DNA from 2 places in the Neobacillus camarae genome. Region 2 is predicted to be linked to the other one. Evidence: riboswitches for the same ligand, from Rfam matches in the RefSeq annotation. Region 2 holds a riboswitch; the other holds the start of a gene.
What was found. Region 2 has a riboswitch for cobalamin ahead of ACY8D0_RS11125 (DUF4430 domain-containing protein). Riboswitches for the same ligand answer to the same signal wherever they lie in the genome.
Positions count from the first base shown of each region.

Region 1 (4,218 bases), on a different contig from region 2:
GTTTTAATGAATTTTTAACAAGCAAGTTGTTAGGCGGGGCGCAGGATGCCCTTAAAAGACACGGCGTAAAAGACGAAGACGTCGATGTTGCTTGGGTTCCCGGTGCATTCGAAATTCCTTTAATCGCCCAAAAAATGGCGTTTAGCAAAAAATATGATGCAGTCATCACGTTGGGTACAGTCATTCGCGGCGCGACCCCGCATTTTGATTATGTCTGTAATGAAGTGTCGAAAGGCGTTGCAAAAGTGGGGTTGGATAGTGGAATACCCGTTATGTTCGGGGTCCTCACCACAGAGTCGATAGAGCAGGCAATTGAGCGGGCGGGAACAAAGGCTGGTAATAAAGGCTGGGATGCAGCAACAGCGGCCATTGAAATGGCCAACTTGTGCAGGAGTTTTGAATAGTCCAAGAAGAAGGAGCAGCCTAAAGTTGCTCCTTGTTTTCATTCCTTCATCCCGGCAGTAAATCCACAAAGTAAAACCGGTCTTTGTTTGTGTGCAAATCCTTTGTTTTAATCACTGAATCTGAAAGCTGGAATTCAATTGGCTTGGTGAAGACCGGACCGTCAAACACGAAAGTATGAAACTCACCGTTTTCACCGCACACATCCACCCCTAATGGAAGGTCCTTAAGAAAATCATGGTCGATGACCCTGCCAGCAAATGATGGGTCCAACCTAGTGCCATCTACAGCGGTAACAATGGTTTTATAACCATAATCCAAAAATTCATCCATTAATTTTTCTGGACTTTCACCCCAAAGTGGAAACACCGCTTCAAGCAAGAATGGATGAACGAGCTTTTCCCTGTATTCCTTAAGATCTTGTAAGTGAATATCTCCAAACATGACATGGGAGATTCCGTCCCTGACAATCTGTTGAAATGCTTCACCCATTGCACGTTCATATTCTCCATTTGTACTGTGATTCGGAAGATAAACCTTTCGTACAGGTATTCCTAAGGCATCGGCCTGCAGCTCGATCAGCTCGTCCCGAACCAGGTGGGAGCTGGTCCGATGGCTTTCTTGTGAAATAGTTACCAGTAATGAATCCACTACCCATTCACCCGAATGCAGCAGCCGATGTAAACCGAGAGTGGAATCCTTTCCTCCACTATAGGAAATGACAATTTTTTTCAAACGATTACCCCCTTTCTGTTAAGCATAAAATAGAAAATGATAGAATAAAAGGAAAATTATTATGAAAAATGTATGCATTTATTTTTTTAATTCGCTATAATTGACCTGTCATAAAAAAATATTTGAAAGAAATAGGTGTTAAAATCTTTCGGGATTTTGACTTAATTGGGAAGCTGGTGAAAAACCAGCGCGGTCCCGCCACTGTAAATGGGAGCAACCTAAGCATGCCACTGTCCGAAAAGGATGGGAAGGCATAGGAAGCGATGACCATGAGCCAGGAGACCTGCCTGTTTCTTGTGCGCCAACAAACCTACGAGGATAGGGAGGTGTGGAAGCCTAGACAGTTTTTACTTTTAAAAGTATGAATTGAATCTACTCGTGCCAACATCTCCAATTATACGGGAGATGTTTTTTTATTGCGTGCCACTATTTTTTATATGGACCAATACATAGTACAGGGGGAACACAAATGAAGAAATGGTATTCACTTTTGTTTTCAATTCTATTAACCTTAGGAGTGTTAGCAGGCTGTGGCGGACAAAACAGCCAGCCAAAAGAAGACAATAACACCGGGGAAAAACAAACTGAACAAGCAGCCTTTCCGGTGACGATTAAAGATGCGGTAGATAAAGAAGTAACGATTAAACAAAAGCCTGAAAAAATCGTCTCAGTCATTCCAAGTAACACGGAAGTGGCTTTTGCTTTAGGTCTTGGAGAGGAAGTGGTCGGCGTCTCCGACTTTGATAATTATCCTGAGGAAGCAACGAAGAAGGAAAAAGTAGGCGGTATGGAAATAAACGTCGAAAAAATAATCTCGCTGCAGCCGGACTTAGTTCTGGCCCATGCCTCTTCTGCTCATAACTCCGAAGCGGGGTTAAACCAAATAAGAGATGCCGGCATTCCTGTATTGGTCGTCAATGACGCGCAAAATTTTAAGCAAGTTTATGATTCGATTCTCATGATCGGAAAAGCATCCGGTGAAACAAAGAAAGCAGAAGAGCTGGTTAGCGGCATGAAGGACAAATTGGCTGAAATTAAGTCAAAGGCTGCTAATATAAAAGAGAAGAAAAAAGTGTTCGTGGAAGTATCACCAGCTCCTGAAATCTATTCGCCAGGAAAAAATACGTTTATGGACGAAATGTTGACCGCCATTAATGCGGAGAGCGTGACCGCCGACTTAGATGGCTGGGCAAAGGTCGACCAAGAAGCTATTATCCAAAGAAATCCGGATGTCATCATTACAACGTACGGCTATTATGTGGACAATCCAACGGAACAAGTCCTGAGCAGGACTGCCTGGGAGAATGTCAATGCCATTAAAAACAAACAGGTGACGGATGTCGATTCCGACCGAGTCACACGTTCAGGCCCAAGGGTTATCGAAGGAGTAGAGGATCTTGCCAAGGCCATTTATCCGGACGTATTTAAATAATAAATATTTAGCCTATCTAATAGCCGGCCTCTTTTTGTTCGTTTCGATTTTATTGGGAATTTCGATTGGAACGGTGCCTGTTTCCATCCCAACGATCCTGAAAGTATTCGTTGCCAAGATTTCCGGATTCATCCCATTGGATAGCATTGATCCTATGTATACAAGTATTGTCTTCGATATAAGATTGCCAAGAGTGATTTTATCAGGTCTTGTGGGGGCCGCTCTTGCGATTGCGGGAGCAGCCTTTCAGGGGCTGCTGCGGAATCCGTTGGCTGACCCGTATACACTGGGGGTATCATCCGGGGCATCAGTCGGGGCAGTATTGACGATTTTTCTTCAAATTTCACTTCCTTTTGTTGGAAGTTTTACCCTGCCGTTGCTAAGCATTCTATGCTCCTTTATCACCATCTTTTTAGTACTGGCATTCGCCAGGAAAATTGAGCGATCAATGCGGGTGGAAACTATCATTTTAACCGGCATTATTTTTAGTTCATTTTTAGGCGCACTGATATCCTTGATGATTGCGTTGACAGGAGACGAGCTGCGGCAAATTATAGGCTGGCTGCTGGGCAGTGTTTCGATGAGGGGCTGGGAATACGTTAAATTGATTCTCCCGTTTTTTATTATCGGGGCAGGCATTCTGTTCCTGAATAGCAAGGAACTGAATGCGATGTCGTTTGGAGAAGAGCGGGCACACCATTTAGGTGTAAATGTTCAAAAACGAAAACTGATTATTCTAACGGCCGGGTCAATTTTAACTGGTGCTGCGGTCGCGGTATCAGGCACAATTGGTTTTGTCGGCTTGGTCATTCCCCACCTTGTCAGGCTGGTATGGGGACCTGACCATAGGCATCTCCTGCCTTTATCCATTTTAATCGGCGGAGCTTTCCTTATAATGGCCGACTTGGTTTCCAGAACGATCATTTCCCCGACGGAGCTGCCGATTGGGGTCATCACCGCGTTACTGGGGGCACCGGCATTTGCGCTGATTTTAATCCAAAGAAAAAGAATGGAAAGAAGAGGATAGGGATGCTAAAGCTTCAACATGTGTCGGGGGGCTATTTGGGTGACGCGGTTATAAAAGATGTGTCGTTTGAAGTAGAAAAGGGAGAATTGTTCGGGATTCTTGGTCCGAATGGAAGCGGCAAAACCACCCTGCTAAAAATGATAAGCGGCGTTCTGCCGATTCTGGAAGGGGAAATCTTGATGAGCGGGAAAAGCCTTCAAGATTTTAGTCCGAAGCAACTGGCCCAAAAAGTGGCTGTCCTTTCGCAGCATTCATCGGAATCCTTCTCTTATACGGTAAAAGAAACGGTTTCGCTGGGGCGCTATGCGCATCAAACAGGATTGTTCCAGTCGTGGAGCAAACAGGATGAAGCGGTCGTCCAAAGGGTGATGAACCAGGTGGGGGTGGGGGATTTTCAGGATAAAAACATCCAAGACCTGTCAGGAGGGGAAAGGCAACGGGTTTTTCTGGCACAGGCACTTGCCCAAGAGCCGGAAATCCTCCTGTTGGATGAACCGACGAACCACTTGGATTTATCCTTTCAAAAAGAATTATTGGACCTTTTAAGCCAGTGGACTGCTGAAAATAAATTAACCGTCGTTTCCATTTTCCATGACCTCAACCTGGCTGGCCTATATTGCAC
Region 1 covers NZ_JBUCKX010000001.1:1,466,278-1,470,495, forward strand. Annotated here, with positions in the region: gene ribH (6,7-dimethyl-8-ribityllumazine synthase) at 1-404, shown strand, start outside; gene ACY8D0_RS06695 (Dph6-related ATP pyrophosphatase) at 451-1,137, opposite strand; cobalamin riboswitch at 1,254-1,442, shown strand; gene ACY8D0_RS06700 (ABC transporter substrate-binding protein) at 1,607-2,569, shown strand; gene ACY8D0_RS06705 (FecCD family ABC transporter permease) at 2,535-3,596, shown strand; gene ACY8D0_RS06710 (adenosylcobinamide amidohydrolase) at 3,599-4,218, shown strand, end outside.
Region 1: it holds a riboswitch for cobalamin, as region 2 does, so the genes downstream of both, ACY8D0_RS06700 (ABC transporter substrate-binding protein) here and ACY8D0_RS11125 (DUF4430 domain-containing protein) in region 2, are expected to answer to the same signal.

Region 2 (4,218 bases):
GTGAAAGCAGGGTTATCCGCCTTTTTGACCGTGCAGCCGGATTTACTCGTGGCACTTGGAGGAGGCTCGCCGATTGATACTGCCAAAGCCATCTTGTTGTTTGCCCAGCAGGTAAACAACAAGGCTGGCGGTGCCTTGAATGTAAAAAGGCCCTTATTTGTGGCCATCCCAACGACCAGTGGAACTGGTTCAGAGGTTACTTCTTATGCTGTCGTCACCGATACGGCCCGCAACGTGAAAATTCCGTTGAGTGATGACAGCATGTATCCGGATATTGCTATTTTGGATGAGCAGCTGACTAAGTCTGTACCACCTTCTGTCACGGCCGATACCGGTATGGATGTGTTAACGCATGCCATTGAGGCATATGTATCGTTACAGGCTACTGATTTCACCAATATTTTTGCTGAACGAGCCATCAAAGATGTCTTTACTTACCTACTGCGGGCATACCGATTCGGGGAAGACCTTGAGGCGAGAGGGAAATTGCATCTGGCATCCTGTATGGCAGGGGCTGCGTTTACCAATGCTACTCTAGGAATCAATCATAGTTTAGCCCATGCAGTCGGGGCGAAATTCCATTTGTCCCATGGGAAAAGCAACGCCATTTTGCTTCCTTACGTCATCCAATATAATGGTGGTTTATGTGACGGAACGGTTCAAACTTCAGAGGCGGCAAGAAGATACACAGAGATTTCCCAAATGTTAGGACTCGCCAGTTCTACCTTGGAAGAAGGTGTGTTGAGCCTATCGACAGCCGTTCATTATCTTAATAGAAGATTAGGCATTCCGCAGACCTTTAAAGATGGCAAGATTGAGGAAGACACCTATCAAAATTGGATCCCAACCCTTGCAGAGGATGCCTTGAAGGATATTTGCACCGCCGGCAATCCCAAAAGGGTTACTAAGGAAGATTTAGAGTATCTATTAAAATGGGCCTATCAAGCATAATTCATAAGTAAAAAATCAGGAGGGGTAAGTATGGAAAACAGGATTAGAAGACCGCTTCCAAGATTGGTTTATAAATGGCTGATTGGGAAAAAGTAACCCTTTGTTAACAGATGACTAGCGCCAATGATAATAAAAAAATAGGATGTAGTGGAAATGGACGAAAACAGAAAAGACAGAGTCATTCAAGAATATGTTCCTGGTAAACAAGTCACGCTGGCACATATCATCGCCAATCCTGATGGGGATTTGTATAAAAAGTTAGGTCTCGTAGGCAATCATAACCAAGCGATTGGCATTTTAACCATCACGCCAAGCGAGGCATCCATCATTGCTGCAGATATTGCCATGAAGTCAGGAAATATCGAGATCGGATTTGTGGATCGATTTAGTGGTTCCGTCGTGATGACAGGAGATATCTCTTCGGTGGAGTATGCCTTGCAAGAAGTCATCTCAGGATTGTCGGCCATCTTAAATTTTTCAATTGCCACTAAGGTTACAAGAACATAGGAGTCCATGATGAGAAAAATGATTCTAATTGGCAAAACGGGCTGTGGAAAAACAACTCTATGTCAGCAACTCCATGGGGAACCCATCGAATATAAAAAAACTCAAGCCATCCAAACACTTCCCTATGCCATCGATACTCCTGGTGAGTATATTGAAAATCGGTTTTATTACAATGCGCTTACTGTCACGGCCGCTGATGCAGATGTGATTGGTTTGATACAAGACTGTACGGAGAAACGGAACTATTTTCCGCCTTTATTTGCTTCTATTTTTCCGAAGCCGGTCATTGGATTAGTGACAAAAATTGATCTTGCAGAAAGTAAGGAAGATATTCAAGAGGCTGAAATCTATCTTGAAATGGCTGGGCTGGGGCAGAGAAGGTGTTTACTGTTTCTGTTTCCACTGGACAAGGAATCGAACAGGTGGCCAACTATCTAAATCAGGATCAGGTCTAGAAATTACTAACATATATTTGTCGGAAATGGTAAAAATGTAGAAAATAATATCCAAAAAAGTCAATTTTCACATATAATAGTATTATCATAAAAAAATAGTTTTTAAAATAGGTACATCACTATGATGTAAAAGGGAAGTTGGTATAATCCAACGCGGTCCCGCCACTGTAAATGGGAGCAACCTATCACAAGCCACTGTCGGGATTCGATGGGAAGGCATTAGGAAGCGATGAACATGAGCCAGGAGACCTGCCTATTTTTCTTACCATAGCCTACGCGGATAGGAGGGTGTTAAGATTTAGTTGCCTATTTCATCTTAACTGTTACCATACATCCTCCTCCTCCCATAGGGGGATTTTTTTATGGAGAATTTGTAGAATGGAGCGGAGGACAATGTATCGGAATACGAAATTAAGAGTAGGTATGATTCTTTTGCTAGTTTTTGGTTTCTTTGCTAGCGGGCTAAACTTAACAGCAGCATCTGCGGCAGAAAATCAAGCAACGGTTTCCGTAGTAGACCAATACGGAAAAATACTCTTTCCGGAAACGACTGTGACGATTGCAACCAATGAAAATGCTTTTGATGCATTAGTGGGTGCAGTTGGGGAAGAGAATGTAGAGTATACACAATATAGTTTTGGAAAATGGATTGACAGTATCCTTGGTCTTGCAGGAACTGCTGATTTCACCAAATATTGGGGATTTTTCATCAACGGGGAATCCGCGGCAACGGGCGCAGATGGTTATATTGTCCAAGCAGGCGACAAACTGACCTTCCAATATACTGACACCACAGCAGTGAAGCAGGCGACGCTTTCAGTTATCGGTGTAAACGGAGCAGTACTTTATCCGAAAACAAATATAGCGATTGCAGATAATGAAAATGGTTTTGATGCATTAGTGGCTGCAGTTGGAGAAGAGAATGTGGGATATACACAATATAGTTTCGGAAAATGGATCGACAGTATCCTTGGTCTCGCAGGGACAGCCGATTTCGCTAAATATTGGGGTTTTTACATAAATGGGGAATCCGCGACAACGGGAGCAGATGGTTATACCGTTCAAAACGGCGATCAACTAACCTTCCAATATACGGATACGACAGCGGCAGCTGGCGACGGCACACCAACAAACGATGATAGCTCAAATACTGAAACGAACAATCCTATATCCAATGAGCAACTTCAAACTGCTATGGACCAAGCCAGCCAGTATACGCTTTCTAACTGGGATGATACCAATACGTGGGGAGCTGTCGCTTTAAGACAAGCCGGAAAAACAGTTCCTGACAGTTATTTGGAAACGGCCAAACAGTTGATTCAAAGTAAAGGCGGAAATTTTCGTCTGATTACGGATGCAGAAAAATATACGATGGGGATCCTAGCTGCAGGAGGGGACCCAGCCAATATTGCTGGGTATAACCTTGTAGAGAAAATCTATAACGGTGATGTAACCAAACAAGGCAACAACGGTGTAGTCTATGCACTAATTGCCTTGGACAGTGGTAATTTTACCATCCCATCTTCCGCCGTTTGGACGAGGGAAAAATTAATCCAACAGCTTTTGGATGTTCAACAGTCAGACGGCCATTGGTCATTGAGTGCCACTGATTCTTCGACTGACATTGATGTTACGGCAATGGTTCTTACGGCCCTTGCTTCCTATAAGGATCAAGAAGGAGTAAAAGACAGTATTACGAAAGCGGTGGATTATTTATCCACCCAATATCTGTCCGGAAAAGTCGATAACAGTAACTCGGCTGCACAGGTTGTGATTGCATTATCGGCATTGGGAATTGATGCAAATGATTTATTATTTACAAAAGATAATGTGAGTATCATGCAATATCTGATGTCCTTTCAAAATGCAGATGGCGGATTTGGCTATAAGCCGGGGGATGCAAGTGAAACTATGTCCACTCCGCAAGGTCTTCTAGCTGTCGGAGCGTACCAGCGCTTTATGAATGGTAAAGGATCGATTTATCAATTACCTGTTAACAGTCCAGTATCGAATGAGACCGCAACTAATGATGGGCAAACAACAGCACAGACACAAACTCAAACACAAACACAGGCTCAAGCTCAAACCCAAACTCAAGTACAAACCCAAACTCAAGCGCAAACCGAAACACAAGCTGGAAGCCAGGAAGGAAGCACTTTACCAAAGACTGCTACCAATACATGGAACCTCTTGGCTGCAGGGATGCTGCTAGTCATTGGTGGTTTGGTAGTTCTTTATTTTACTAGAAGAAGAAACGCTTAATTGTTGGAAAAATCCCTCTGTCTTTCAAGGTGGAGGGGGGATT
Region 2 covers NZ_JBUCKX010000002.1:707,541-711,758, forward strand. Annotated here, with positions in the region: gene ACY8D0_RS11110 (1-propanol dehydrogenase PduQ) at 1-951, shown strand, start outside; gene ACY8D0_RS11115 (BMC domain-containing protein) at 1,105-1,458, shown strand; partial or broken gene ACY8D0_RS11120 (EutP/PduV family microcompartment system protein) at 1,468-1,913, shown strand; cobalamin riboswitch at 2,006-2,184, shown strand; gene ACY8D0_RS11125 (DUF4430 domain-containing protein) at 2,292-4,175, shown strand.